One region of the Streptomyces sp. NPDC008313 genome, then DNA from elsewhere that is predicted to be linked to it. Evidence: predicted binding sites of a transcription regulator. Region 1 holds the regulator's gene; the other holds the start of a gene.

Evidence for each region. The regulator HrcA, encoded in region 1, represses chaperone genes, less so after heat shock. The targets are predictions, from matches to a motif close to TTNGCACTCNGNNNNNCNGAGTGCNAA.
Region 2: groL (chaperonin GroEL) is a predicted target of HrcA. The motif match lies at 12,274-12,300, and genes of this name have one in related genera.

What each region holds. Positions count from the first base shown of each region.
Region 1 covers NZ_JBIBFR010000005.1:22,935-38,070, forward strand. Annotated here, with positions in the region: gene ACFY93_RS08455 (S41 family peptidase) at 1-553, opposite strand, end outside; gene ACFY93_RS08460 (hypothetical protein) at 616-1,116, opposite strand; gene ACFY93_RS08465 (VOC family protein) at 1,383-1,775, opposite strand; gene ACFY93_RS08470 (16S rRNA (uracil(1498)-N(3))-methyltransferase) at 1,929-2,669, opposite strand; gene ACFY93_RS08475 (nitronate monooxygenase) at 2,666-3,751, opposite strand; gene dnaJ (molecular chaperone DnaJ) at 4,228-5,361, opposite strand; gene hrcA (heat-inducible transcriptional repressor HrcA) at 5,362-6,378, opposite strand; gene ACFY93_RS08490 (MBL fold metallo-hydrolase) at 6,611-7,360, shown strand; gene ACFY93_RS08495 (DUF3097 family protein) at 7,496-8,305, shown strand; gene ACFY93_RS08500 (Uma2 family endonuclease) at 8,283-8,861, opposite strand; gene hemW (radical SAM family heme chaperone HemW) at 8,964-10,196, opposite strand; gene ACFY93_RS08510 (SpoIIE family protein phosphatase) at 10,171-12,507, opposite strand; gene ACFY93_RS08515 (AMP-binding protein) at 12,821-14,707, opposite strand; gene lepA (translation elongation factor 4) at 14,995-15,136, opposite strand, start outside.
Region 2 covers NZ_JBIBFR010000015.1:38,677-53,812, forward strand. Annotated here, with positions in the region: gene ACFY93_RS21135 (CBM35 domain-containing protein) at 1-696, shown strand, start outside; gene ACFY93_RS21140 (hexose kinase) at 707-1,636, opposite strand; gene nagA (N-acetylglucosamine-6-phosphate deacetylase) at 1,735-2,880, opposite strand; gene ACFY93_RS21150 (ROK family protein) at 2,880-3,920, opposite strand; gene ACFY93_RS21155 (extracellular solute-binding protein) at 4,098-5,318, shown strand; gene ACFY93_RS21160 (DUF3263 domain-containing protein) at 5,569-5,790, shown strand; gene otsB (trehalose-phosphatase) at 5,841-6,707, shown strand; gene ACFY93_RS21170 (trehalose-6-phosphate synthase) at 6,781-8,175, opposite strand; gene ACFY93_RS21175 (glucosyl-3-phosphoglycerate synthase) at 8,364-9,308, opposite strand; SAM riboswitch class I at 9,541-9,688, shown strand; gene thrC (threonine synthase) at 9,706-11,052, shown strand; gene ACFY93_RS21185 (MoaD/ThiS family protein) at 11,145-11,420, shown strand; gene ACFY93_RS21190 (cold-shock protein) at 11,869-12,075, shown strand; gene groL (chaperonin GroEL) at 12,462-14,087, shown strand; gene ACFY93_RS21200 (anthrone oxygenase family protein) at 14,246-14,692, opposite strand; gene ACFY93_RS21205 (WHG domain-containing protein) at 14,785-15,136, shown strand, end outside.

The sequences.
Region 1 (15,136 bases):
GCACGAACTCGCCGTCGCCGTCCCGGTCGATCCACAGCTTGCCGGCGGTGCCTCCCCGGTACCGCTTCCACCAGGCGGCCTCGCGCCCCATGGGCGCCGACAGCAGGAGCACGCCGCCGGGGCCGTGCGCGACGCCGCCGACGGGCCCGTACGGGAGGGTCGCCGCAGGTCCGCCGTCGAGGGGGACGGCGCGGGCCCAGGAGCGCCGGAAGCTCGCCTCGCCGTACGGGCTGATGGCCAGCACCCGGCCGTCGGCGGTCCAGCCGCGCACCTGGGTCCTGGCGCTGCCCCAGTACGTCAGCCGCTTCGACGGGCCGCCGTCGACCGGGGCGACGTGCACCTCGGGTGCCCCGTCCCGGGTGGAGGTCCAGGCGAGCGTCGTGCCGTCGGGAGAGATCCGCGGGTGGTCCACCGGGACGTTGTCGGCGCTGACGCGCCACGCCCTGCCGCCGTCGAGCGGCGCGACCCAGACATCGTCCTCGGCGGTGAAGGCGACCGAGTCGCCGTGCAGATGCGGAAACCGGAGATACGCGGACAGCGCAGACTGTGTCACCCGATCACCCTATGCAGCAGGCGCGCCGCCGGACAGGGGTTTGGATCACTTCGCCCGTCACGTCACTTGCCCTCGACGGGGCCGCAGCCGGGGTCGCCCTCGCACCAGACGGTCCGGGTCACGGTGACGGTGGGCGCGGGCCGGCCCGGGTCGTGGGAGCCGCCGCCGGGTGCGGACGTGCCGTCCGAGGCCTCGCAGTCGCCGAGGACGTCCACATGGAAGCGCTGCTTGCCGCCGACCCTCGCGGTCAGGTCGCCGCGGACGCACTTGCCGTCGACCGCCCGCGTCACCTTCCCCTTCAGGGTGATGTCCGTGCCGTCGCCGGTCTCACCCTGGCAGTCGACCCCGGCGACGTCGCGGGTGCCGGACGAGGCGGTGGCCTTCCCGGGGGTGTACGCCTTGTTCCCGCCGCCGTAGGTGGCCGTGCAGCTGAGCCACCGTACGTCGATGCCCTGCTTCTCCAGTGCCCTGGTGCCGGTCTGGTCGGTGGTGTAGGCGACGGCGGCGGAACTGAGCCCGTCCGTCGGTTCGCAGGCGGTGACGACCGACACCGCGGCGAGCACCGCGAGTCCGGCGACGGCCGGCCGCCCGCGCCCCGCCCACCGCGGTCCCTGACGCCACCGCTGTGCAGGACGCCGCCGCTGCCCGTCACGCCGCCGCTGTGCAGGACGCCACCACTGCCCGTGAAGCCTCGATGCCCGCATGGACGGCAGCGTGCCACCGTCGGGCGCGGGCGCGGTAGACCGCATGTGGCCACGGTGACGGCGGTGCCGGTGGCGCCCGGCCGCCGTGTCCGCCGCGCGCCGCCGTGTCCGCGCCCCGCCCCTCGTCAGCCGCGCAGCAGGAGCCACTCCTGCAGCTCGACGAGGTTGCCCTCCGGGTCCTTGAGGTGGGCCACGCGCATCCGGTCGGTCATCGGCGCCGGACCGTGCACCAGGCTGCCCCCGCGCGCGGTGATCGCCTCGCAGTGGGCGTCGAGGTCGTCCACGCGCAGGACCACCAGGGAGCGGTGGCCGCTCGCCGGTTCGCCCAGCTCACCGAGGACCTGCGACATCATGGCCCGGTCCTGCAGGGCGATGCCCGCGGAGCCGGTGGCGGGGCTGAACTTCTCGTACGGTCCTTCGGCCGCGCCCGACTGCGGCTTGAGGCCGAGGACGTCGGCGTAGAAGCGGTAGCAGGCCGGGAAGTCCGAGACCAGCAGCCGTACCTGTGCGAGTTCCAACGCGTCTCCCTGAGGGTGTCGGTCAGGCGTCCGGGGCGGGCGCTGGGGCCGGGGGCCGGAGGCTGGGGCAGGTGTAGAAGGTACCGGGCCGCCCGCCCGTGGGGCCGGACCGGCGGGCGAGCGGGACCGGCGGGCGGGCAGACCGGCGAGCGGTCAGGACCAGCGGCCGGTGCGTCCCAGCAGCAGGGCCGTCGCGGCCGTTCCGGCGGTGGAGGTGCGCAGCACGCTGCGGCCGAGCCGGTAGGGCTTCGCCCCGGCCTCGGTGAACAGGGCCAGCTCCTCGGGCGACACCCCGCCCTCCGGCCCGACGACGAGCACGATGTCGCCCCGGTCGGGGAGTCCGGCGGTGGCCAGGGCCTCCACACCCGTCTCGTGCAGGACGGCGGCGAACTCCGCTTTGGCGAGAAGTGCGGCAACCTGCTTGGTCGTCATCGCGTCCGCGACCTGGGGGAAGCGCGTCCGGCGGGACTGCTTGCCCGCCTCGCGTGCCGTGGCCCGCCACTTCGCCAGCGCCTTGAGGCCCCGCTCGCCCTTCCACTGCGTGATGCAGCGGGAGGCCGCCCAGGGGACGATCGCGTCGACGCCGGTCTCCGTCATCGTCTCGACGGCCAGCTCACCCCGGTCGCCCTTGGGCAGGGCCTGTACGACGGTGACGCGCGGCGCTTCCTCGGGCTCGTGGTGGACCGGTTCGAGGTCCGTCACCACGAGGCGGTCCTTGCCCTCCGCCGACCGCACGACTCCCCGGGTCCAGCGCCCGCGTCCGTCGGTGAGGACGACCTCCTCGCCCGCCCGCAGCCGCTTCACGGAGACGGCGTGCCGCCCCTCGGGCCCGTCGAGCACGAACTCCGCGGCGCCGTCGGCCAGTTCCTCCACCACGAACACCGGCGCGGTCATCGGCCCGCACCTCCTCCCGCGTGCCGGGACAACGCCCTCGCCGCCGCGTCCAGCTCGTCCACCAGGACCTCGACGAGCCCTCCGGCGGACAGCTCGCGGGCCATCCGGTGCCCCTGGCCCGCCCACAGCGCCATGCCCTGCGCGTCACCGGCCCGGGCGGCGGCCTTGCGCAGCGGAGCGGCGAGGTGGTGGACCTGGGGGTAGGCGGCGGGCGCGTACGGGCCGTGTTCGCGCAGGAAGCGGTTGACCAGGCCGCGCGCGGGACGCCCGGAGAACGCGCGCGTCAGCTCCGTACGGACGAAGAGCGGGTTGGTCAGCGCCTGCTTGTGCAGGGCGTGGGCGCCGGACTCGGGGGTGGCGAGGAACGCGGTGCCGAGCTGGGCGGCGCTCGCCCCGGCCGCGAGGGCGGCGGCGATCTGGCCGCCCCTCATGATGCCGCCGGCCGCGACGATCGGGATGGTCACGGTCTCGCGGACCTGGGCCAGCAGCGAGAGCAGTCCGACGCCGGAGCCGTCCGCCTCCGGGACGTCGCGGTGGCTGCCCTGGTGGCCGCCCGCCTCGACGCCCTGCGCGATCACCGCGGCGGCGCCCGCCCGCTGCACGGCCAGCGCCTCCTCGGCCGTGGTCGCGGTGACCAGGGTCAGGGTGCCGGCGCGGGCGAGGGAGTCCAGTACCTCGCGCGAGGGGCAGCCGAAGTGGAAGGAGACGACGGGCACCGGGTTGTCGAGGAGTACGGCGAGCTTGGCGTCGTACCCGTCGTCGCGGCCGCTGTCGGGGTCGCCGAGCTCGGTCTCGTACCAGGCGGCCTCACCGGCGAGCTGGTTGGCGTAGACCTCGACGGAGGCCGGGTCCGCGTACTCGGGCTGCGGCATGAACAGGTTGACGCCGAAGGGGCGGCCGGTCAGCCCGCGCACCTGCTTGATCTCCTGGTACATGCCGTCGGCCGTCTTGTACCCGGCGGCGAGGAAGCCGAGCCCGCCCGCCTCGGACACGGCGGCGACGAGATGCGGGACGGAGACACCGCCCGCCATGGGCGCCTGCACGATCGGGTGAGGGAAGAGATCGGTCAGTGCGGAGGACATGACGGCATGTTGTCACGCCCCCCGCACGACTCCGAATCGGGGAGCGGTTCAGCCCGTCCGGCGTCTGAGGACTGGGGGCCCAGGGGGCAAAGCCCCCGGAATACGGGAAGGGAAGGGGCGGAGGGGGCGAAAAACCACCGCACCCCACCACCCCGCACGTCCCGTCACCGCCCGTTGAACGCGTCCTTCAACCGCGAGAACAGCCCCTGCCGCCCCAGCTGACTGTGCCTGCCCGGAGGCCAACCCCCGGACCCCCGGCCAGACCCGCTCACCGCCCGTTGAACGCATCCTTCAACCGCGAGAACAGCCCCTGCCGCCCCAGCTGACTGTGCCTGCCCGGGGACCAACCCCCGGCCCCCCGGCCAGACCCGCTCAACGCCCGTTGAACGCATCCTTCAACCGCGAGAACAGCCCCTGCTGCCCCGGCTGACTGTGCCTGCCCGGGGACCAACCCCCGGACCCCCGGCCAGACCCGCTCAACGCCCGTTGAACGCATCCTTCAACCGCGAGAACAGCCCCTGCTGCCCCGGCTGGAACTGCCCTGTCGGCCGCTCCTCGCCCCGCAGCTTCGCCAGTTCCCTCAGCACCCGCTCCTGCTCGGCGTCGAGCTTCGTCGGCGTGGTCACCTCGACGTGCACGATGAGGTCGCCGCGTCCGCCACCGCGCAGGTGGGTGACGCCGCGCCCGTGCAGCGGGATCGACTGCCCGGACTGGGTGCCGGGCCGGATGTCGACCTCCTCCAGCCCGTCGAGCGTCTCCAGCGGCACCTTCGTACCGAGCGCCGCCGCCGTCATCGGGATGGTGACCGTGCAGTGCAGATCGTCGCCGCGCCGCTGGAACATCGCGTGCGGCAGCTCGTGGATCTCCACGTACAGGTCACCGGCGGGGCCGCCGCCGGGGCCGACCTCGCCCTCGCCCGCGAGCTGGATCCGCGTGCCGTTGTCGACACCGGCCGGGATCTTCACGGTCAGGGTCCGGCGCGAACGCACCCGCCCGTCGCCGGCGCACTCCGGGCACGGCGTCGGGACGACCGTGCCGAAGCCCTGGCACTGGGGGCAGGGCCGCGAGGTCATGACCTGGCCGAGGAACGACCGGGTGACCTGCGAGACCTCACCGCGGCCGCGGCACATGTCACAGGTCTGCGCGCTCGTACCGGGCGCGGCACCCTCGCCGCTGCAGGTGGCGCAGACGACGGCCGTGTCGACCTGGATGTCCTTCGTGGTGCCGAAGGCCGCCTCGTCGAGCTCGATCTCCAGCCGGATCATCGCGTCCTGGCCGCGGCGCGTGCGCGACCGGGGGCCGCGCTGCGACGCCGTCCCGAAGAACGCGTCCATGATGTCGGAGAAGTTTCCGAAGCCGCCCGCGCCGAAGCCGCCCGCGCCGCCGCCCGCCTGGGACAGCGGGTCGCCGCCGAGGTCGTAGACCTGCTTCTTCTGCGGGTCCGACAACACCTCGTAGGCGGCGTTGATCTCCTTGAAGCGCTCCTGCGTCTTCGGATCGGGGTTGACGTCCGGGTGCAGCTCGCGGGCGAGCCTCCGGAACGCCTTCTTGATCTCGTCCTGGGAAGCGTCGCGGCTCACGCCGAGTACGGCGTAGTAGTCCGTGGCCACCTACGACTCCGCCAGGATCTGTCCGACGTACCGTGCCACCGCTCGTACCGCTCCCATCGTTCCCGGGTAATCCATGCGGGTCGGTCCGACCACGCCCAGTTTGGCTACTGCCTCGCCGCCCGAACCGTAGCCGACCGAGACCACGGACGTGGAGTTGAGTCCCTCGTACGCGTTCTCGTGCCCGATCCGTACGGTCATGCCCGAATCCCCGGCCTCGCCAAGGAGTTTGAGGAGCACGACCTGTTCCTCGAGGGCTTCGAGGACCGGCCGGATGGTGAGGGGAAAGTCATGTCCGAAGCGGGTGAGATTGGCGGTACCGCCGATCATCAGCCGCTCCTCGGTCTCCTCGACGAGCGTCTCCAGGAGGGTGGAGAGTACCGTCGCGACCGTCCCCCTGTCCTCGTTCTCGAAGGCGTCCGGCAGGTCCTGCACGAGCTGCGGGACGTCCGCGAAACGGCGGCCCGCGACCCTGCTGTTGAGCCGCGCCCGCAGATCGGCGAGCGAGGCCTCGCCGAACGGCGCCGGGCAGTCGATCATGCGCTGCTCGACCCGGCCCGTGTCGGTGATCAGGACGAGCATCACGCGCGCGGGGGCGAGGGAGAGCAGCTCCACGTGCCGCACGGTGGAACGCGTCAGGGACGGGTACTGGACGACGGCGACCTGCCGGGTCAGCTGCGCGAGCAGCCGCACCGTACGGCCCACGACGTCGTCGAGGTCCACGGCGCCGTCCAGGAAGTTCTGGATGGCGCGGCGCTCGGGGGCGGTCATCGGCTTGACGCCCGCGAGCTTGTCGACGAACAGCCGGTAGCCCTTGTCGGTGGGGATGCGTCCGGCGCTGGTGTGCGGCTGGGCGATGTAGCCCTCGTCCTCCAGGGCCGCCATGTCGTTGCGCACGGTAGCCGGGGAGACCCCCAGCCGGTGCCGCTCGGTGAGCGCCTTGGACCCGACGGGCTCCTCGGTGCCGACATAGTCCTGGACGATCGCGCGCAGCACTTCCAGCCTGCGTTCACTGAGCACCGCGCACACCTCCAGCTGTCGTCCCCTGGCGCCTCGCCTGGCACTCAGCGCGTGCGAGTGCCAGCATTCCCCGGCCCAGTGTACGGCCGGTGGGTACGGCCCGGGCAAGGGGCGGCCCCGCGATCTGTCGCGATGTCCCGCGATGCCTACTCACGGGTACGAGCCGGTCCCGCTGCGCTGTCGCCGCGCGGGCTCCCGGACGCCCGGCGGGGACAGCCCTTAGCGTCGACGCATGACGGTGACTCGGGAAGAGCCGCGGTGGGCGGAAGCGGGCTGGGAGCGGCTGGCCCCGGGGGTGGGCAGGCTGCGGCTGCCCGTCTGGGACTGCACGGCCGGACTCGTGGCGGGCCCGGCGGGGGCGCTGCTGGTCGACGCCGGGTCCAGCCCGGCGGAGGGCACGCGGCTGCGGGAGGAGACCGGGCGGCTGCTCGGCGGGGGCCGGCGGGTGACGCATCTCGCACTGACCCACGCGCACTTCGACCACGTCTTCGGGGCGTCGGCGTTCGCGGACGCGGAGGTGTTCGGCGCGGTGGGCCTGGACGCCGTCCTGGCCCACGGCCGGGAGGAACTGCGCGCGGACGCCGTGCGCAACGGGCAGGACCCGGGGGTCGCGCGCGAGGCGGCCGACGCCCTGCTCCTCCCCCGGCTGTCCGGTGCGTCCGCCGTGGACCTGGGCGGCGGCCTGAGCGCCGTGCCGGTCGGTGTGGGGCCCGGCCACACCTCCCACGACCTGGCCGTGGTCGTCCGGTCCACGTCCCCCGGGTCGCGGCCGGTGGTCTTCTGCGGCGACCTGGTGGAGGAGTCGGGCGAGCCGCAGGCGGGCTTGGACGCGGTGCCGTCGCACTGGCCGGCGGCACTGGACCGGCTGCTCGCGCTGGGCGGCGAGGAGGCGGTGTACGTCCCCGGGCACGGCGCGGCGGTGGACGCCGCGTTCGTCCGGGCCCAACGGGACGCGCTGACCCGGCGTTTCGGGGTGCCGTAGGAGGTACGCCGTCGGAGGTGCGTCTGGTCCGGGGCGCCTGGTCCGGGTGCCGTGGAAGGTGTTCGCGCCGCCGTCCTCGGCGTGTCGCGGCGCGGTGCGCGACACGCCCGGCCGGCTTCTCCTATCGTCATCCGAATGCGCCAGTACTCTCCGGACCTGACCCCGCCGTGGAAGAAGCCGAAGACCGTCCCCGAGGTGCCGGCGGAGCCCGGTCTGGTGGTCGAGGAGCCCGGGACCGGTTTCTGCGGCGCGGTGATCCGCTGCGAGGCGGGCACGGTCACGCTGGAGGACCGCTTCGGCAAGCACCGGGTGTTCCCGATGGAGCCGCGGGGCTTCCTGCTGGAGGGGCGCGTGGTGACACTGGTCCGCCCGTCGGCGGGGCCCGCGCGGCCCGCCCGTACGGCGTCCGGCTCCGTCGCCGTGCCCGGCGCGCGGGCCCGGGTGGCGCGGGCGGGACGGATCTATGTGGAGGGCCGCCACGACGCCGAGCTGGTCGAACGCGTCTGGGGCGACGATCTGCGCGTCGAGGGTGTCGTCGTGGAGTACCTGGAGGGCGTCGACGACCTGCCGTCGATCGTCGCGGACTTCGCGCCGGGCCCGGACGCCCGGCTCGGCGTCCTGGTGGACCACCTGGTCCCCGGCTCGAAGGAGTCCCGCATCGCGGCCTCGGTCACGAGCGGGCACGCCCTGGTCGTCGGCCACCCCTACATCGACATCTGGGAGGCCGTGAAACCCGCGTCGGTGGGCATCGCGGCGTGGCCCCGGGTGCCGCGCGGCCAGGACTGGAAGACGGGGGTGTGCCGGGCCCTGGGGTGGCCGGACAACACGGGCGCCGCCTGGCAGCACATCCTGTCCCGGGTGCACTCCTACAAGGACCTGGAGCCGGCCCTCCTGGGCCGCGTGGAGGAACTGATCGACTTCGTCACGGAAGGCGGTGAGGCCTGACGCCCGGGTAGGTGCCGAATTCGCTGGTGTCCAGTTCCACGCCGAGGAACTCCAGCGGAAGAGGATCACCGAACTTCGAGATCCGCTGTGCCCGGTAGTCGGCGCCCTGTCCGTCGCCGACGGGCTCGGTGAGCAGGACACAGTGCGCCACAACGGGGTCGACGACGAGATAGGCGGGCACCCTGCCCGCCGCGTAGATCGATCGCTTGGCCCCGTAATCCCGGTCGACACTGGTCTTGGAGACGACCTCGACCACCAACGTGATCAGCTGGGACGGCAGCAGACGACCGGAGTCCGGGCGGAGTTCACGCTCCAGCACCACCAGGTCCGGTACGGGCTCACTTGCCTCGTCGATGATGTCGACGTCCTGGGTCTGCAACCGTGCCCACCGCTTGCGAGGGATCTGATCCTGCACCTCCTCGACGATCAGGTTGTGCACCAAATCCGGACTCGCCATCATCACGATTTCCCCCCGAAGAAGCTCGACCCTGACGCCCTCGGGAGGCTCGAACTTCTCGAAGAACTTCGTCATCCCGCGCTCGTCCACAGCGGTCATCTCCGTAGCCCTCCAGATCCGCCGCGTTACTCTCGCGCGGCAGCTTACGAACCAGGTTAGGGGGCCGCCTCGGGATCCGCACCGATTCACTCCCCCGAGTGATCAGTCCACCAGATCCCGCACCACCGCGTCCGCCAGCAGCCGCCCGCGCAGCGTCAGCGCCGCGCTGCCGGCCTCGTACGGAGCCTCCTGGAGGAGCCCGTCGGACAGCGCGCGGCGTGAGGCCGCGAGGCCCGCCTCGCGCAGCAGGGACAGCGGGACGCCGTCGCGCAGGCGCAGTTCCAGCAGGATCCGCTCGACCCGCCGGTCCTCCTCCGAGAGGAGTTCACGCCCGGCCCCCGGCGACTTCCCCGCCGCCAGCGCGCCCGCGTACGCCCCGGGGTGCTTCACGTTCCACCAGCGCACCCCGCCGACGTGGGAGTGGGCGCCCGGTCCCGCGCCCCACCAGTCGGCTCCGCGCCAGTACAGCTCGTTGTGCAGGCAGCGGGCGGCCTCGGAGGTGGCCCAGTTCGACACCTCGTACCAGTCGAAGCCGGCCGCCGAGAGCATCTCCTCGGCGATCAGATAGCGGTCCGCGTGGACGTCGTCGTCGGTCATCGGGACCTCGCCGCGCCGGATGCGCCGGGCCAGCTGGGTGCCCTCCTCCACGATCAGCGCGTACGCCGAGACGTGGTCGGGTCCGGCGCCGAGCGCGGCGTCCAGCGAGGCACGCCAGTCGTCGTCGGACTCACCGGGGGTGCCGTAGATCAGGTCGAGGTTGACGTGGTCGAAGCCCGCCGCGCGGGCCTCGGCGACGCAGGCCTCGGGGCGGCCGGGCGTGTGCGTGCGGTCGAGCACCTTCAGGACGTGCTGGCGGGCGCTCTGCATGCCGAAGGAGATCCGGTTGAAGCCCCCGGCGCGCAGCGTCGCGAGGTACGCCGGGTCCACCGACTCCGGGTTCGCCTCCGTCGTGATCTCCGCGTCGTCCGCGAGGCCGAACTCGTCACGGATCGCGCCCAGCATCCGTACGAGGTCGCCGGCGGCCAGCAGCGTGGGCGTGCCGCCGCCGACGAAGACGGTACGGGCCGGGCGGCGGTCGTCGCCGAGGACCTTGCGGGCGAGGCGGACCTCGTCGGTCAGGGTGGACGCGTAGTTGTCGCGGGAGGCGAGCACGCCCCCGGTGCCCCGCAGCTCGGTGGCCGTGTAGGTGTTGAAGTCGCAGTAGCCGCAGCGGGTCGCGCAGTACGGCACGTGGAGGTAGAACCCGAGGGGGCGTGCGGCGGCGTCCGCCAGGGCGTGCGCGGGCAGCGCCCCGTCGTCGGGCACGGGTTCACCGTCGGGGAGTGCGGAAGGCATGCGTTCCATTGTCCCGTACGCGCCGGGGTTTCCCCGCCCGCGCGTCCGGTGCCCGCGGGGGCCGCCCCGCCGGTGCCTCCTGGCGGCCCTCGCCCCTGCCCGCGGGCGCGGGGTCCGCGGCCCGCTCCGCCTGCAGCACCAGCAGCGCCAGGTCGTCCTCCGGCGGGCCGCTGCCGAACTCGTGCACCAGCCCGCGGATCCGCTCGGCGATCAGCTGGGCGCTGAGGCCGGCGCAGCCGGCGAGGGCCGTGGCGAGGCCGTCGGCGTCGTCGAGCTGCCGGGAGCCGCTGCGACGCTCCGTGACCCCGTCGGTGACGCACAGCAGGGTGTCGCCGGGACGCAGCTCGAACGTGTCCGCCGTGTACGTCTCGTCCTCGATGACACCCAGCAGGGTCTGCGGCAGGGCCACCTCCCGTACGCCACCGGCGGGGTCCAGGAGCAGCGGCAGCGGGTGCCCGGCGGAGGCCACGGTGCAGCGGACGCCGCCCTCGAACGGCACCAGCTCGCCGTAGAGGAGGGAGAGGAAACGTGTCTGCGGGCCCTCCGGATCGGCCAGCCCGGGATCGCCGGCGGCCACGAGCGCGCGGGCGGCCGCGTCGGCGGCCTCGGTGGCGTCGTCGAGCAGGAGCTGGTTGAGGCGGTCGAGGACGTCCGCGACCTGGTAGCCCTCGCGGGCCAGCAGACGCAGCCAGGGGCGGGCGAGGCCGATGACGACGGCGGCCTCCGGGCCCTTGCCCTGCACGTCGCCGACGGCGAAGCACCAGCGCCCGTCGCCCGCCGGGAACAGGTCGTAGAAGTCGCCGCTGGGGCCGCCCTTGTCGCACGGCTCGTAGACGAGGGCGCTGCGCACGCCGGGGATCTCGGCGACGGCGCCGGGCAGCAGGCCGCGCTGGAGGACCCGGCTGATGGTGGCCTGGCGCGCGTACTGCCGGGCCGCGCCGATGGCGAGGGCCACCCGGCGGCTGAGGTCCTCGACGAGCCCGGTGATCTCGTCGGGAAAGCCCGCCGCCCCGGCCCGCCCGATGACCAGGGTGCCGAGCGGCCGCCCTCCGGCGATCAGCCGGTACGCGAGCGCCGCGCCGGTGCGGTCGCGGGCGGCGGGGGTGTGGTCGGGGGTGCGGTGGTGCGCGTCGGGGGTGCGGTCGGGGGATCGGTGGCGCCCGTCGGGGGTGCCGGCGGTGGCCTGGGGGGTGGCGGTGTCGTGGGGGACCGGTGCGCCGCTGCCGCTGTCCGAGTCGCGCCGGTCCGCCGGCTGCCCGGCGCCGTCCGGCGGGGCCCACGGTTCGCCCGGCCAGGGCACGGGGACGGGTCGGGAGCGCACCGCGTCGGGGACGCGGGGCGGATCCTTCTCCAGGGCGGTGCGCAGTTCCTCGACGCGGTCCTCGCTGGTGTGCCAGACGCGGGCGAGCCGTGGCCCCAGGGCCATGCCGAGGCCGCCCGCGCGGTCGGTGGCCTCGTCCTCCAGCCACACCGCGCACCAGTCGGCCAGGCGCGGCACGAGGAGCTGCCCGGTGAGCGCGGCCACCAGGTCCTCGTCGAGCTGTCCGGCGAGCAGGTCCGACGCCTCGGCCAGGAAGGAGAGCGCACCCCGGCTCGCGCCCCGGCGCAGCCAGCCGTGCCCGCCCGCGCTCCGCACCGGCTCGGGAGCGGCGGGGACCTCGCCGGTCCGCGCGGTGGGACGGTGGGCGCCCTGCTCCCCGTACGCCCCGGTCCGCTCCCCGGCGGGCGGGCCGCCGTCGGTGAGCGGCGTGCCCCCGGTGCCGTGGCCGTCCGGCGGGGTAGGGCCGGACGTGAGGACCCCGCCGGCCGGCAGTCTCGCCCAGACCGTCTTGATCCCGGTACGGTAGGTGATCCCCCACGCCTCGGAGAGCGCGGCGACGAGCCGCAGACCGCGCCCGTACTCCGGTGTCCCGTAGGGCCGGATGCCTGAGTCCGCCTCGTCGCGCGGGGCCCGCGAGGGGTGCCGGTCGGAGACCTCGACGACGAGGGCGCCGTCCGACTCGCCGTCGGCCGGTTCCAGGCGGCACAGCACCTCGACGTCCGTACCGGCGTGCACGACGGCGTTGGTGACGAGTTCGCTGACGACCAGGACGGCGTCGTCGGCGAGCCCGTCGGACAGCGGTACGGAAGCGTCGAGGGCGCGCTCGGACCAGTCGGTGACCGTGTCCCGTAAGAAGCGGCGCGCGGCCGCCGGCGCGAGCGACGTGCCGGGCAACGACGCGCGCGCCGGTGCCTCCCGGCCCGCGCGGTGGTGCGCGGGCGCATCGGGCGCACGGGGTATGAATTCCCGTCGCTTCGGTATGACCCCCACGGTGTGGCTCCCTGAGCAGTTCGGACGAATACGCCTCAGGCGACAGGGACAGAGTGACAGACCGGCCGCACCCATAAGCACGGAGTTACCGAAGTGGGCCGCCACGAGCGGGAACGGTGCTATGCGTGCGCCCGGGGACGGACGGACGCGGACACCGGGAACCGGGCGGGCGGAGGCGCTCACCCTCAGGCACATGGGGGTGGAGCGGGGCCGCTGCCGGAGACGCGACGGGGCCGGGGCGCATGCCCCGGCCCCGGCCCACCTGTACCGCTGTCCGCCTCCGCGTCCGCCTCCGCGAGGACGGACCTGACGCCTACGCCTCCCGCGCCCCCGAGTACATCTCGTCGATGAGGTGCTTGTACTCCCGCTCGACGACCGGGCGCTTCAGCTTGAGGCTGGGGGTCAGCTCGCCGTGCTCGATGTCGAGGTCGCGCGGCAGCAGCTTGAACTTCTTGATGGTCTGCCAGCGCTGGAGGCCCGTGTTGAGCTCCTTGACGTATCCGTCGATGAGCTCGACGGTGGCGGGCTGCTCGACGACCTCCGCGTACGACTTGCCCGCCATACCGTTGTCCGTGGCCCAGTCGAGGAGGGCGGGCTCGTCCAGCGCGATCAGCGCGGTGCAGAAGTTCCGGTCGGCGCCGTGCACCAGGATGTTGGAGACGTAGGGGCAGACCGCCTTGAACTGGCCCTCGACCTCGGCCGGCGCGATGTACTTGCCGCCGGACGTCTTGATCAGGTCCTTCTTGCGGTCGGTGATCCGCAGGTAGCCGTCGGGCGAGAGCTCGCCGATGTCGCCGGTGTGGAACCAGCCGTCGGACTCCAGCACCTCGGCGGTCTTCTCGGGCAGCTTGTGGTAGCCCTCCATGATGCCGGGGCCGCGCAGCAGGATCTCGCCGTCGTCCGCGATGCGCACCTCCGTGCCGGGCAGCGGCTTGCCGACCGTGCCGGTGCGGTAGGCCTCGCCCGGGTTGACGAAGGAGGCGGCGGAGGACTCCGTGAGGCCGTAGCCCTCCAGGATGTGGATGCCGGCGCCCGCGAAGAAGTAGCCGATCTCGGGTGCGAGGGCCGCGCTGCCGGAGACGCAGGCGCGCAGCCGGCCGCCGAACGCCTCGCGGATCTTGGCGAAGACGAGGGTGTCGGCGACCTTGTGCCGGGAGGCGAGGCCGAAGGGGGCGCTCGCGACGCCGGTGCGCCTGAAGTTGTCCTGGGTGACCTTGGCGTACTCGCGGCCGACGCCCGCCGCCCACTGGAAGATCTTGTACTTGGCCCCGCCGCCGGCCTTCGCCTTGGCGGCGACGCCGTTGTACACCTTCTCGAAGATGCGCGGCACGGCCGCCATGTAGGTGGGCTGGACGACCGGCAGGTTCTCGATGATCTTGTCGACGCGGCCGTCGACGGCGGTGACGTGCCCGACCTCGATCTGGCCGGAGGTGAGCACCTTGCCGAAGACGTGTGCGAGCGGCAGCCAGAGGTACTGCACGTCGTCCGCGCCGACCAGGCCGGTCGCGGAGATGGCCTTCGCCATGTACGACCAGTTGTCGTGCGGGAGGCGGACGCCCTTGGGACGGCCGGTGGTGCCCGAGGTGTAGATCAGCGTGGCGAGCTGGTCCGCGGTGATCGCGGCGACCTTCTTCTTGATCAGGTCGGGGTTCTTCTCCAGATGCGCGGCCCCCCGCTTCTCCAGCTCGGCGAGGCTCAGCACCCAGTCGCCCTCGCCCTCGACGGGCTCGACCCCGGTGGCGTCGACGACCACGACGTGGGCCAGGTCGGGCAGGTCGGCGCGGCGCTCACGGGCCTTGGCGAGCTGGGCGGCGTCCTCCGCGATCAGGACCCGGCTCTCGGAGTCGGACAGGATGAACGCGGACTCCTCGGCGTTCGTCTGCGGGTAGACCGTCGTGGTGGCCGCGCCCGCGCACATGATGCCGAGGTCGGCGAGCACCCATTCCACGCGTGTGGAGGAGGCGAGCGCGACGCGCTGCTCCGGCTGGACGCCCAGCTCGATGAGGCCGGCGGCGATGGCGTGGACGCGCTCGGCCGCCTGCGCCCAGGTCAGTGACTTCCAGTCGTCCGGCCCCTCGCCCGACGCGGGGGGCACGGGGTAGCGGTAGGCCTCGGCGTCGGGGGTGGCCGCGACGCGCTCCAGGAAGAGGGACGCCACGGACGGCGGGCGGTTATCGATCAGGGTCTGTGTGTCGCTCACGACATCCTCCGGGGCCCGCGACAGTGCGTGCGACTCGCTCGATCGACTGCTGGGCGGCTGTCTGGTTGCGGCTGTTGTTTAACTCACGAGTAACTACCGAGCAGAGATCAGAGTAAGGCTCGACCGGCCGACGCGTAAGGGGCGGCGACCTGTCACTTCGCGACGATGCACAGCTGTCACTTCCACCATGCACAACCCCGTGCACAACCGAAGGGCCCGCCGCGCCGAAGCGCGACGGGCCCGATGGCACAAGGGGTCCGCGGGAAGAGCGGGAGAGGACGGAGCGGCTACTTCTTGGCCTTGCCGCCGCCTGCGCTGTCGTCGCTGGACAGGACGGCGATGAAGGCCTCCTGCGGAACCTCCACAGAGCCCACCATCTTCATCCGCTTCTTGCCCTCCTTCTGCTTCTCCAGCAGCTTCCGCTTACGG
Region 2 (15,136 bases), on a different contig from region 1:
GCGGCTCCCGAGACCCTGCCGGGCGGTGGCGACGCGGGCACGACCCGGCAGACGCCGGCCGACGGCGGCGGGCGCGGGCGCGGCCCCAACACCAGGGGGCTGCTGATCGGCGCGATCGCCGTGGTCGCGGCCGTGGTGATCGGCATCGCCATCGCCATGACGGGCGGCGACTCGGACGACGACAAGGGCGGAGCCGAGGCGGGTTCCACCGCGACGGCCTCCCGGAGCGCCGGGCCGACCCCGTCGAAGTCGGGCGGCGCCGAGGACGACGCGGAGCTGCCCAAGGTCGACGCGAAGGCACTGCGCCTGGACGGCGGCGCGGCCACGGCCTCCGACGTCGAGGGCGCGGACTCGGCCGGCGGGGTGTACGTCGGCGGCTTCAACCAGGTCGGCGCGTCCGTGACGTGGAATGTGAACGCCCCCGAGAAGGGCAAGTACACGCTGTACGTCACCTACGGCGTGCCCGGCAAGGACGCCGACGCGACGCTCACGGTCAACGCCGACGCGCAGACCCGCCCGCTGAACCTGGGCAACTTCGCGAAGGCCGCCGAGGGCGACTACGTGAAGGGCTGGACGAACACGTACGCGTCCATCCAGCTCAACAAGGGGACGAACACCATCAAGATCTCGTGCGAGCAGGGCAACCAGTGCGACGCCAACCTGGACCAGCTCTGGCTGGAGAAGGGCTGGAAGTAGCCCGCGTCGCTCACGCCGCCGGAGTGTCCTCCGTCACCGTGACGCGGTCCAGCAGCTCCTCGTAGGCCGGGCGGTCGAACTCGCCCGCGACCGGAGACAGGACGGTCGCCGCCGACAGGGCGACGGCCCGGGTCAGCCGGTCCGGCCAGGGCAGGTTCTCCACGGTGCCCGACAGCAGCCCCGCCACCGCCGAGTCCCCGGCGCCGGTCGGGTTGCCCGCGACGCGCCGGGGCGGGGCCGCCCGCCAGCGGCCCTCGGCGGTCAGGGCGAGCAGCCCGTCGGCGCCGAGGGAGGCGACGACGGCGTGGGCTCCCCGGCGCCGGGCGTCCCGGGTGGCGCGCAGAGGTTCGTGGGAGCCGGTGAGCTCGGCCAGTTCGCCGGCGTTCGGCTTGACGATGTCGGGGCGGGCGGCGACCCCACGGCGCAGCGGTTCGCCGCTGGTGTCGAGGAGGACGGGGACGGCCGAGGCACGGGCGGCGCGCACCAGTCCGGCGTACGCGCCCACCGGGACGCCCGGCGGCAGGCTGCCGCAGAGCGCGACCGCCGAGGCGGAGCGCAGCAGCCGGGTGTAGGCGTCCAGGAAGGCGGACCACTCGGCGGGGGTGACGGCCGGTCCGGGTTCGTTGAGCTGGGTGGTGTCCCCGGTCGCCGTGTCGACGACGGCTATGGTGCGGCGCGTGGTGCCCGCCACCGGGAGCAGCGCGTCCAGCACGCCGGGGGTGCCCGCGAGCCGGGCCCGCAGCGAGCGCCCGGTCGCGCCGCCGGCGAAGCCCGTCACGGTGACCTCGTGTCCGAGGGCGGCGAGGACGCGGGCCACGTTCAGGCCCTTGCCGCCGGGCCGCTCGGACACCTCGGTCACCTGGTGCGAGGCATGCGGCCGCAACGCCCGTACGCGGTACGTGATGTCGAGAGCGGTGTTGAGCGTGACCGTGAGGATCACCAGGTCCGACCTCCCCCCGATGTATGCGCGTGGCATCTGTTTCGAGGTGTGATCATGCCAAACGGACGGCGGTCGGCCCAGACCCGGAGGTCCCCCGGTCAGCCCTGTCGCGGATCGACCACCCACGCGCCCCGGCGCATCACGCCCACCAGCGTGAACGCGGCGTCCAGGACGACGAGGTCGGCGTCCTTGCCCGGTTCCAGGGAGCCGACCCGGTCGTACATCCCGAGCAGCTTCGCGGGGTTGGCGGAGATCGCGGCGACGATGTCCTCGACGGGGAGCCGGTCGACGGTGGCCGCCCGCTGGAAGGCGCGGTCCAGGGTGAGGGTGGAGCCGGCGATCGAGCCGCCCTCCACCAGCCGGGCGACGCCGTCGGCGACCTCGACCTCCAGCGGGCCGAGCATGTAGCGCCCGTCGCCGAAGCCCGCCGCGTCCATCGCGTCGGTGATGAACGCGACGCGGCCCGCGCCCGCGTGATGGAACGCCAGTTGCAGGGAAGCGGGGTGCAGATGCGTGCCGTCGTCGATCAGTTCGACGGTGATCCGCTCGTCCTCCAGCAGGGCGGCGATCGGGCCGGGGGTGCGGTGGCCGAGCGGCGGCATGGCATTGAACAGGTGGGTGGCCACGGTGGCGCCCGCCTCGATCGCCTCGACGGTCTGCTCGTACGTGGCGTCGGTGTGCCCGATGGCGGCGATCACCCCGTGCTCGGCCAGCAGGCGTACGGAGTCGATGCCGCCGGGCAGTTCGGTGGCGAGGGTGACCATGCGGGCGTGTCCGCGTGCCGCGTCGACCAGCTTGCGGACCTCGGCCGGGTCCGGGTCGCGCAGCAGTTCCTCGGAGTGCGCGCCCTTGCGGCACGGCGAGATGAACGGGCCCTCGAAGTGGATGCCCGCGAGGTCGCCCTGCTCGGCCAGTTCGGAGAGCATTCCGGCGCGCTGGGCGAGGAAGTCCATGTCACCGGTGACGGTGGAGGCGACGACCGTGGTGGTGCCGTGCAGCCGGTGCGTGCGGATGCCCGTGAGGACGTCGTCGACGGTTCCGGAGGTGAAGGACGCGCCGCCGCCGCCGTGGTTGTGCATGTCGACGAAACCGGGGACCAGCCAGTGGCCGGACAGGTCGACGGTCTCGGCGCCCTCGGGGGCGCTGCCCGTGATCCGGGTGCCGTCGACGATCACGCGGCCGCCGTCCACGGTCCCGGTGGGCAGTACCACCCGGGCACCGGCGAGAACCTTGCTAGTGGCCATCAGGTGGTTACCTCCGGGGCGTCGGTGAAGTCGGGTCGTGCGGGATCGGGTCGTGCGGAGCCGGGTCGTGCGGAGCCGGACCGGGGGATACCGGTTCGTGCGGGGCCGGGCGGCGCGGTGCCGGCGTCGAGCAGGTCCCAGGCCATCAGCCCGGCACCCAGGCATCCCGCGCTGTCCCCGAGGGCGGCGGGGACGATGGACGGCAGTCTCTGGAAGGTGACGCGCAGTTCCACGGCGGCGCGCAGCGGTGCGAAGAGGGTTTCCCCCGCCTCGGCGAGTCCGCCGCCGATGATCAGGGTGCGCGGGTCCAGCAGGGTGAGCGCGGTGACGAGGCCGTCGGCGAGCGCGTCGACGGCGTCCAGCCAGACCCGTACGGCCCGCTTGTCGCCGTCCTCCACGGCCTTCGCGCAGTCGGCGGCGTCGGCCTCCGGATCGCCGCACGCGGCGGCCCAGGCCCGGCTGACGGCCGACGCGGACGCGTACCGCTCCAGGCAGCCGTGCTGTCCGCAGGGGCACGGAAGGCCGCCGGGCCGCACGACCACGTGGCCGATCTCGCCCGCGTTGCCGTGCGCGCCCGCCTCGACGGCCCCGTCGATGCCGATCGCGCCCGCGATCCCGGTGCCCAGGGGCACGAACAGGAAGCGGTCGGCGCCCTGGCCGGCCCCGATCCGCCCCTCCGCGAGGCCGCCGGTGCGCACGTCGTGCCCGAGGGCCACCGGGACGCCGTCGAGGCGGTCGCTGAGCAGCGCGCGCAGCGGGAGGTCCCGCCAGCCGAGGTTGGCCGAGTAGACGGCCACGCCCCGCTCGGCGTCGACCGTGCCGGGGACGGCGACCCCGGCGGCCGCCGGGGCCCCGCCGAAGTGCCGTACGCCGTGTGCGCGCAGTTCGGCGGCGAAGTCGAGGATCGTGGCGACGACGGCGTCCGGACCGCGTTCGCGGCCGGTGGCGCGGCGGGCGCGGTGCAGCAGCTCGCCGTCCGCCCCGACGAGGGCGGCCTTCATCCCGGTGCCGCCCACATCGAGGGCGATGACATGTCTCACGGGGGACAGTGTCGCCCCTTACCCCAGGAGAGGTCTAGTCCACTCACGTGGTGTAGACCTGTATCCGAACTTTCGAAGAACGCGACCGGATACCGGTCGGTGAACAGCAGGGGTTGGGCAAGAGCGGTGCGGCGGCGAACGACAGGACGACTGATCGCGGGAATCTCCGTACTGGGCATGACGGCGACGCTCGCGGGCTGCGGCGGACCGGACTCCGGCTCCGGGGACGTCACCCTGCGGCTGGTGGCCGCCGACTACGGGGACTCCGACGCCAACAGCTCCCGGAAGTACTGGGACAAGCTGGCCGACGCGTACGAGGCCGACCACCCGGGGACGAGGATCGACGTCACCGTGTACTCCTGGAACGACGTCGACCGCAAGGTCAAGGCCATGGTCGACGCCGGTCACCCCCCGGACATGGCGCACATCGGCGCCTTCGCGGACTACGCGGCGGCCGGGCAGCTCTACAAGGCCGAGGAACTGCTCTCCATCCCCGTCCAGGCGGACTTCGTCCAGAAGCTGAGCATGGCGGGCCGGGTGGGGCGGATCCAGTACGGGATGCCCTTCGCGGCGTCCACGCGGCTGCTGTTCTACAACAAGAAGATGTTCTCCGGGGCCGGGCTGACCCCGCCGAAGAGCTGGGCCCAGCTCAAGGCCGACGCCGAGGCGCTCAAGGCCAAGGGCGTCGAGATCCCGTACGCGCTGCCGCTCGGGCCCGAGGAGGCGCAGGCCGAGACCATGCAGTGGCTGCTCAGCGGCGGCGACGGGTACACCGCCAGCGTCGGCGGGTACAGCATCGACTCCGACCCGAACATCAAGACGTTCACCTGGCTCAAGGACGAGCTGGTCGGCGAGGGCCTGACCGGGCCGAAGGCGCCGGGCAAGCTGAACCGCGCCGACGCGTTCGACGCGTTCGCGCGCGGCGAGGTCGGGATGCTGAACGGGCACCCGTCGCTGATGAAGACGGCCGCCGAGAAGGGCGTGAAGTTCGGCATGGTGCCGATGCCCGGCGTCGACGGCGAACCCAAGGCGACCATGGGCGTCGCCGACTGGATGATGGCGTTCCGCGAGAACGGCCACGCCGAGCAGGTCGGCGACTTCCTTGACTTCGTCTACAGCGAGAAGAACGTCCTGGCCTTCTCCCACGAGTACAACCTGCTCCCGGTCACCAACTCCGCGTCCGAGGCCATGGCCGCGGACAAGGACGACAAGGACCTGGCCCCCTTCCTGGAGCAGCTCTCCACGTCCGAGCTGTACCCGGTCGGCCGGACCTCCTGGGCGGCGGTCAGCGCCGCGATCAAGAAGCGGATCGGCGAGGCGGTCGCGCCCAACGGCAGCCCGTCCGGGGTGCTGGGCCGCCTCCAGCGGGAGGCGACGGCGGCGGACGGCCCGTCCTAGGGCCTGTATCGAGTTCCCCGTCTGCCTCGCGGGCGACGACGGGGAACTCGATACAGGCCCCAGCACCGCCCCCGCGCCCCCTGTCGGTGCCGGGAGCTACGGTTTCCCCATGAACGCCTCGGACGCCTCGGACGCCTCGGACGGCCTGGACCGCCAGGACGGCCTGGACGGCTCGGACGCCGTGGGGACCTCGGACGAGCCGGACACCCCGGATGCCTCCGACGGTCCGGACGCCTCGGGCGGTCCCGGTGTGCTGGGGGCGCGGGAGCGGGCCGTGCTCGCGATGGAGCGGCGTGGATTCTCCGGCCCGGGGGCCAAGGAGCGGGAGATACGCGAGCGGCTGGGCCTCGCCCCGGTGCGGTACTACCAACTGCTCAACGCCCTGCTCGACGATCGCCGGGCCCTGGCCCACGACCCGGTGACGGTCAACCGCCTGCGCCGGGTGCGGGAGGCCCGCCGCGCCGAGCGGTGAGTCCGCGGACCGAGGCGTAAGGCGGCACCCACGCGGATAGGGTCGACGTCATGGGCAGCCATACGGACTCCACGGAACCCCTGCCGACCCCCGCGACCCCGGCCGGGCGCCGAGGTCTCGACGCCATCCTCGCGGACCCCGGACGATCCGTGATCGCCCTCGACTTCGACGGGACGCTCGCCCCGATCGTCGCCGACCCCGAACAGGCGCGCGCCCACCCGGAGGCGGTCCCCGCCCTGGCGGAGCTCGCCCCGAGGGTCGCCTCCGTGGCCGTGGTCACCGGCCGCCCGGCCGGGGTCGCGGTGCGCCACGGCGGCTTCGCGGGCGTGCCGGGCCTGGACCACCTGGTCGTCCTCGGCCATTACGGCGCCGAGCGCTGGGACGCCGTCAGCGGCACCGTCCAGGCGCCCGCCCCGCACCCCGGGGTCGCGGCGGTCCGCGCCGAGCTCCCCGGGTTCCTCGACACGATCGGCGCCTGGCAGGGCACGTGGATCGAGGAGAAGGGCCGTGCCGTCGCCGTGCACACCCGGCGGGCCCGGGACCCGCAGGCCGCGTTCGACGCGCTGCGCGAACCGCTCGCCGCCCTGGCGGCCCGCCACGGCCTGATCGTCGAGCCCGGCCGCATGGTCCTCGAACTGCGACCGCCGGGCATGGACAAGGGCGTGGCCCTGCTGGACTACGTACGCGAGACCGGCGCCGGAGCCGTGCTGTACGCCGGGGACGACCTCGGCGATTTGCCGGCCTTCGCCGCCGTCGAGAAGCTCCGCTCCGACGGCGTCCCCGGCCTTCTCGTCTGCAGCGGCAACGAGGAGGTGGCGGAGCTGTCGAAGAAGGCGGACCTGGTGGTCGACGGCCCGGCGGGAGTGGTCCGCCTGCTCCGTTCCCTGGCGGTGCGCTCCAGCCCCTCCGGTACCTGAGGGCCGGGGCGCCCGCCCGCGCCCCGCCGCCCTCGCGCCCCGGCCCTGCCGCGCCCCGCCGCCCCGCCGCCCGCTACCCCCGCCCCCGCAACGCCTCCAGCTGCTCCAGGAACCACCGCGCCGGAGGCAGCGCCGTCGCCGCCTCCGCCAGCCGCTTGTTGCGCCCCGCCCGCTCCTCCGGAGCCATCTCCAGCGCCTCGTGCAGCGCCCGCGCCGTGCCCACCACGTCGTACGGGTTCACGACGACCGCGTCCGCGCCCAGCTCCTCGTACGCCCCCGCCTCCCGCGACAGCACCAGCGCGCAGCCCGCGTCGGAGACGACCGGCACCTCCTTGGCGACCAGGTTCATGCCGTCGCGGATGGGGTTGACCAGCGCCACGTCGGCGAGCCGGTAGGCCGCCAGCGAGCGGGCGAAGTCGTCCTTGACGTGCAGCACGACCGGCGTCCAGCCGGGCGTCCCGTACGCGGAGTTGATCTCGTCGGCCAGCCGCCGCACCTCGGCCGTGTAGTCGCGGTAGACGGCCAGGTCCTGCCGGGACGGGTAGGCGAAGGCGACGTGCACCACGCGCTCGCGCCATTCGGGCCGGTCGTCGAGCAGCTGCCGGTAGGCCAGCAGCCCGCGCACGATGTTCTTGGACAGCTCGGTGCGGTCGACGCGGACGATCGTCCGGCGGCCCTCGCCGATCTGCTCCCGCAGCGCGGCCATCCGCTCCTCGACGTCCGCCTCGTGCGAGCGGGCGCGCAGGAAGTCCGCGTCCGCGCCCAGCCCGTACACCCCGGTCCGGGTCCCGCCGAGCCCGCCGACGAGCTGCTCGGCGCAGGCGGTGAACGCGTCCGCCCACCGGTGGGTGAGGAAGCCGAGCCGGTCCGCGCCGAGCATCCCGCGCAGCACCTGCTCGGCGATGTCGTCCGGCAGCATCCGGAAGTAGTCGGCCGGGGCCCACGGGGTGTGCGAGAAATGGCTGATCAGCAGGTCGGGGCGGAGTTCGCGGAGCATCCCGGGGACCAGGGTCAGGTGGTAGTCCTGCACCAGCACCGCCGCGCCCTCGGCCGCCTCCTCGGCCAGGGCCTCGGCGAAGGCGCGGTTGTACGTCTCGTACGCCGCCCACTGACGGCGGAACTCCGTGCCGAAGACGGGTTCCAGGGGCGTCTGGTACAGCATGTGGTGGACGAACCAGAGCACCGAGTTCGCGATGCCGTTGTACGCGTCCGCGTGCACCCCGGCGTCGATGTCCAGCATCCGTACGCCGTCCTCGCCGACCCCGCGCCCGACCGCCTCGCGGTCGCCGTCGCCCAGCGCCGCGCACACCCACAGCGCCCCCGCGTCCGGCCCGATCGCGGAGAGCCCCGAGACCAGCCCGCCGCCGCCGCGCCGGGCGTGCAGCGAACCGTCGTCGCGGACGTCGTACGAGACGGGGCCGCGGTTGGACGCGACCAGGATCTGATGGGCACCTCGCGCGGAGGCCACATGGGGGGAGTCGGTGGAATCGGGAGAAGCCGTCGAAGCCGTCGAATCCGTGGAAGCCATACGCCTCAACCTAGCCCGGCCCGGAAAACCTCAAACGTACGGACGTCCCGCCCCCGGCCGCGTGCACCGGGGTCCGGCCATCCGCACGCCGGCCGGGTCCGTCCGTGCACGGCTTCCGTCCGGCCCGGTCACGCCACCTCCCGCGAGCGGTACTCCTCGATGTCCGCGACCGGCGGCCGTTCCGTCGTGTCCACCGGGTGCACCCGTGGCTCGAAGCCGTGCTCGCCCCGCTCGAACTGGGTGAGCACGGGACGGACGAGGTGGGCGCGGGCCAGCCGGACCTGCGCCGTGCGGTAGATCGTGGTGGCCATCCGGCCCAGCGCCTGCCCGTCCTGGTGCCGGTGCAGGCGGACGCCGACGTCGACCTGGGCGAGCGCGTCCAGACCGACCGTGTGCAGGGCGTCGATGAGCAGGCCCAGCTCGACCCCGTACCCGACCGGGAACGGCAGCCGTTCCAGCAGTGACCGGCGGGCCGCGTACTCGCCGCCGAGCGGCTGGACGAAGCCCGCGAGCTGCGGCCAGTGCATGTTCAGCAGCGGCCGGGCCATCAGCTCCGTCACGCGGCCTCCCTGGCCCGCTGCGGTGCCGAGCGGCCGGTCGTACATCGCCTTGACGAGCTGGACGCCCGGATCGGTGAGCAGCGGCCCCACGATCCCGGAGACGAAGTCCGAGGAGAACTCCCGCAGGTCGGCGTCGACGAAACAGACGATGTCGCCGCTGGTCACGAAGAGGGACCGCCACAGCACCTCGCCCTTGCCGGGCACGGCGGGTATGCGCGGGAGTATCGCGTCCCGGTGCACGACCCGGGCGCCCGCGGCGGCGGCGACCTCGGAGGTCCGGTCGGTCGAGCCCGAGTCGATCACCACCACCTCGTCGACGAGCGGGACCCGTTCCACCAGGTCGCGGCGGATGACGGTGACGATGTCGCCGACCGTCGCCTCCTCGTTGAGTGCGGGCAGCACCACGCTGACCGTCGAGCCCGAGGCCCGTTTCGCGGCGACGAGCCCGCGCAGCGGACGGTCGGCGACGGCCCAGGAGCGGGTGCCCAGCCAGCGTTCGACGTCTTCCAGCACAGTCCGCGCTCCTCACTGCTCCGTTGGCTGCCAGGCGGCTCCCGCCGGCAGCTCCTGCCTCACGATTCGGCCACACCCGGGACCCGGATCCGGCCCTGTGTGATCCATCTCGCGGTTCGGACGACTCCCTCGACTGTCCTGGCCTTCGGTTACAGTCTTGAGCAACGCGGATGACCATCGCATCTCGGGGGTCGTACCGCGCAGACGAAAAACAAGATCAACAATCGAATACCGCTCATCCAGAGGGGCAGAGGGATACGGCCCGTTGAAGCCCCGGCAACCCTCCAGTCGGTACTTGTCACGCGGACGTGGCGAGGCTCCCGGCTAGGGAAGGTGCCAAATCCGTCTCACGGCGAAGTGCGCCGTGAGGAAGATGAGGAGAAAGGGCCTCGCCTCCATGGCTGCGCAGACTGTCGCGAACACCGACGCACCCACCACGAACTCCGCGAACCCCGCCGCGAGCGCCGACAGCGCCCCGGGCACCGCGAACTCCCCCGTCGACCTCGGCCCCGCCGCCGCCCTCTCCTGCCGTGAGTGCGGCCACCGCGTGCCGCTCGGCCCGGTCTTCGCCTGCGAGGAGTGTTTCGGCCCGCTGGAGATCGCCTACGACTTCTCGGCGTACGACACCGAGGAGCTGCGCCGGCGCATCGAGGCGGGCCCCGCGAACATCTGGCGGTACGCGCCGCTGCTGCCCGTCCCCGCGGACGTGGCCGGGAAGCCGAACATCAACCCCGGCTGGACCAAGCTCGTCCAGGCCGACAACCTCGCCCGTGAGCTGGGCGTCGAGCCCGGCAAGCTGTTCGTGAAGGACGACTCGGGCAACCCGACGCACTCCTTCAAGGACCGGGTCGTCGCCCAGGCCATCGAAGCCGCCCGCGCCTTCGGCTTCACCACCCTCTCCTGCTCCTCCACGGGCAACCTGGCCGGCGCGGTCGGTGCCGCCGCCGCCCGCGCCGGCTTCCGCTCCTGCGTGTTCATCCCGCACGACCTGGAGCAGGGCAAGGTCGTCATGGCCGCCGTCTACGGCGGCGAACTCGTCGGCATCGAGGGCAACTACGACGACGTGAACCGCTTCTGCTCCGAGCTGATCGGCGACCCGGCCGGCGAGGGCTGGGGCTTCGTCAACGTCAACCTGCGGCCGTACTACGCGGAGGGCTCCAAGACCCTCGCGTACGAGATCTGCGAGCAGCTCGGCTGGCGCCTTCCCGACCAGCTCGTCGTGCCGATCGCCTCGGGCTCCCAGCTCACGAAGATCGACAAGGGGCTCCAGGAGCTGATCAGGCTGGGACTGGTCGAGGACAGGCCGTACAAGATCTTCGGCGCCCAGGCGGAGGGCTGCTCCCCGGTGTCCGTGGCCTACAAGGCGGGCCACGACGTCGTACGGCCGCAGAAGCCGGACACCATCGCCAAGTCGCTGGCCATCGGCAACCCGGCCGACGGGCCGTACGTGCTCGACATCGCACGGCGGACCGGCGGCGCGGTGGAGGATGTGAACGACGAGCAGATCGTCGACGCGATCAAGCTGCTGGCGCGCACCGAGGGCATCTTCGCGGAGACCGCGGGCGGTGTGACGGTCGGCGTGACGAAGAAGCTGATCGAGTCCGGCCTGCTCGACCCGGCGCTGACGACGGTCGTCCTGAACACCGGGGACGGCCTCAAGACGCTGGACGCCGTGGCGGGCACCGGCCTGACCGCGACGATCCGCCCGAACCTGGATTCGTTCCGCGAGGCCGGACTCGTCTGACGGGCCGGACCCGCCCGACGGGCCGACGCGGCCGTCTCGCGTACCCGGCCGCCCGCCACCATCCGCCGTTACCCGACCGGAGGTCACACCGCATGAGCGTCAACGTCCGCATCCCCACCATTCTGCGCACCTACACGGGTGGCCGGGCCGAGGTGGCCGCCGAGGGCGCGAACCTCGGTGAGGTCATCGCCGACCTGGAGAAGAACCACACGGGCATCGCCGCGCGCGTCCTCGACGACCAGGGCAAGCTGCGCCGCTTCGTCAACGTGTACGTGAACGACGACGACGTCCGCTTCGAGCAGGGCCTGGAGACGGCCACGCCCGACGGCGCCGGCGTCTCGATCATCCCGGCGGTCGCCGGCGGCTGACGGGTGACCGGCCCTGCCGACAATTACCGTCGGTAAGATCGGTCACGGTGTGTTCATCGAATTGCCCCTGTCGTGGAGAAACGGCCGGGGCAATTCGCATGGTTGAGCGCGGTACAGTTGGGGAAGCTGCTCGGCCTTATCCGGCGGACGTATATCGGTTCTCGCCCGGCACCCGTCAAGAAGTAGCCAAAGTGCCCCACCCTTTCAAGCCTTTCGCGGCATATATGGGGCCCGACTTGCCCTGAAACTTCACCAATTCTCCCCACATTCCGGATCGGGTGCTCCCAGAATTCTCGTCCGATTGACCTGTTGCAGACGGCAGTTGGGCAGATACATTCAGCCGCGGTCGACGCGTTCCGGCGCACACCCCCAACCGTTGGGGGGTGAGGTCTGACCCGGGTCCGCGAAGTGCGGTCCTGTGCAAGGGCCAGTAATAGGGGAGTTAGGCATGGCTCAGGGCACCGTCAAGTGGTTCAACGCGGAGAAGGGGTACGGCTTCATCGCGGTCGACGGTGGTGCGGATGTTTTCGTCCACTACAGCGCGATTCAGATGGACGGCTACCGCACCCTTGAAGAGGGCCAGCGGGTCGAGTTCGAGATCTCGCAGGGCCAGAAGGGGCCGCAGGCGGACATGGTCCGGCTGGCGGCCGGCTGAAGCACGCGCCGACTGACTGTTCGACGTGTCGAGGGGCTCGTACCCACCGGGTACGGGCCCTTCGGTCTGCCCGGACGGCGCCTTCCGGGGCGTACGGGGCCGCACGCGCCCCCTCCCGTCCGCCCGTCCGCGCCCCCTCCGGCCCGCCCCGACCCGGCCCCGGGCACCCCGGCGGAGACGTCCGCCGCGCGGGCGCTTCTTGCACTCGACGGGGTCGAGTGCTAATCATTGGCGTTAGCACTCTGAAGGTGAGAGTGACAACGAGGACCGGGTCGGTGAGGCCCGCAGGCCAAGTGGGGCAAGGAACCACGAGGCCGGCAGGCCGTCCGTCGCGGGCGCGGGCGCGGTCCTGGAGATTCCACCCCAGTCCGGGAGGACCACTTCACATGGCCAAGATCATCGCGTTCGACGAGGAGGCACGGCGCGGTCTCGAGCGCGGGATGAACCAGCTCGCCGACGCCGTCAAGGTCACCCTTGGCCCCAAGGGCCGGAACGTCGTCCTCGAGAAGAAGTGGGGCGCCCCCACGATCACCAACGATGGTGTGTCCATCGCCAAGGAGATCGAGCTCGAGGACCCGTACGAGAAGATCGGCGCCGAGCTGGTCAAGGAAGTCGCCAAGAAGACGGACGACGTCGCCGGTGACGGTACGACCACCGCGACCGTCCTCGCCCAGGCGCTGGTCCGCGAGGGCCTGCGCAACGTGGCGGCCGGCGCCAACCCGATGGCCCTCAAGCGCGGTATCGAGAAGGCCGTCGAGGCCGTCTCCGGTGCCCTGCTGGAGCAGGCGAAGGATGTCGAGACCAAGGAGCAGATCGCTTCCACGGCCTCCATCTCCGCCGCCGACACCCAGATCGGCGAGCTCATCGCCGAGGCCATGGACAAGGTCGGCAAGGAAGGCGTCATCACCGTCGAGGAGTCCCAGACCTTCGGTCTGGAGCTGGAGCTCACCGAGGGTATGCGCTTCGACAAGGGCTACATCTCGGCGTACTTCGCCACCGACATGGAGCGTATGGAGGCCGTCCTCGACGACCCGTACATCCTGATCGCCAACTCCAAGATCTCCAACGTCAAGGACCTGCTCCCGCTCCTCGAGAAGGTCATGCAGTCGGGCAAGCCGCTGCTGATCATCGCTGAGGACGTCGAGGGCGAGGCACTGTCGACGCTGGTCGTCAACAAGATCCGCGGCACCTTCAAGTCCGTCGCCGTCAAGGCCCCGGGCTTCGGCGACCGCCGCAAGGCCATGCTCGGCGACATCGCCATCCTGACGGGCGGCGAGGTCATCTCCGAGGAGGTCGGCCTCAAGCTGGAGAACGCGGGTCTGGAACTGCTGGGCCGCGCCCGCAAGGTCGTCATCACCAAGGACGAGACGACGATCGTCGACGGCTCGGGCTCGGCGGACCAGGTTGCCGGTCGCGTCAACCAGATCCGTGCCGAGATCGAGAACTCCGACTCGGACTACGACCGCGAGAAGCTCCAGGAGCGTCTCGCGAAGCTGGCCGGCGGCGTGGCCGTCATCAAGGCCGGTGCCGCGACCGAGGTGGAGCTCAAGGAGCGCAAGCACCGCATCGAGGACGCCGTCCGCAACGCGAAGGCGGCCGTCGAGGAGGGCATCGTCGCCGGTGGTGGCGTGGCCCTGCTGCAGGCCTCCTCGGTCTTCGAGAAGCTGGAGCTCTCGGGTGACGAGGCGACCGGCGCCAACGCCGTGAAGCTCGCCCTGGAGGCCCCCCTCAAGCAGATCGCCGTCAACGGCGGTCTCGAGGGCGGCGTCATCGTCGAGAAGGTGCGCAACCTTCCCGTCGGCCACGGCCTGAACGCCGCGACCGGTGAGTACGTCGACATGATCGCCGAAGGCATCATCGACCCGGCGAAGGTGACGCGCTCTGCCCTGCAGAACGCCGCCTCCATCGCCGCGCTGTTCCTGACCACCGAGGCCGTCATCGCCGACAAGCCGGAGAAGGCCGCCGCCGGCGGCGCTCCGGGCGGCATGCCGGGCGGTGACATGGACTTCTGAGCCTGACGGCTCGGACCCGGTCCACCTGTACCGAGGGCGGCACCCCCTTCCACCGAGGGGGGTGCCGCCCTCGGGCGTTTTCGGGGTCGCCGGAATCCTCCGGGATGCCCCGGCCTCCGGGCCGGCTCCCGCTGGGGCGAGCGGTGAAGGTCCCGGGCTCAGACGAGGGCGGTGACCAGGAAGGCGAAGGCGGCGACGATGACGGCGACGCGGGCGTAGTGGTAGCGGTCCCACCGGTTCATCTGCTCCTTCCAGTCCGCGGGCCGGTTCTCGGGGGTCCACGTCTTGCCCTGGTTGTTGATCGGGACGAGCAGCAGGAGCGACATGATCACGCTCACGATGAGCAGCGCGGCGGCGATGACGACGCGTCCGGCGCCGGGGCGGTCCCATCCGGCGACGGCCCAGATCGCGCTGAGGACGAGCGAGCCGATGTACCAGAACGGCATGAGGGCGCCGAGCATCCGGCCCCCGTGGGCGCGGGCGAGCTGGTCGCTGTCCTCGGGAAGGGCGTCGAAGATCCGGTTCATGACGAAGGCGACGGAGAACTCCACCCCCACCATCAGGCCGACGATCACGACGGTGAACACCTCGAGTGCGTGGAACATGATGACCCCTCCTGGGATCTAGCGTCGCTAGATGACAGTGCAACGCTAGTACTACTGCCGCTCGATTGTCTAGCGATGCTAGGATCTGTGTCATGTCGGTACAGGAACGCAAGCAGCGCGAACGGGCGGAGCGCGAGCGCCTCATCGTGGCGACCGCCCGCGAACTCGCCGAGCGGCAGGGCTGGGACGCGGTCACGACCCGCCGGCTCGCCGAGCGCATCGAGTACAGCCAGCCCGTCCTCTACAGCCACTTCCGCGGCAAGCGGGAGATCATCGGTGCCGTCGCCCTGGAGGGCGCTGCCGAGCTGGCCGCGGCGGTGCGGGCCGCGACCGCCGCCGCGGACGGCCCGCGCGAGCGGGTCGCCGCGCTCGCCCGCGCCTACCTCGACTTCGCCGCACGCAACCCGGCGGTCTACGACGCCCTGTTCCAGCTCGACGGCGGCC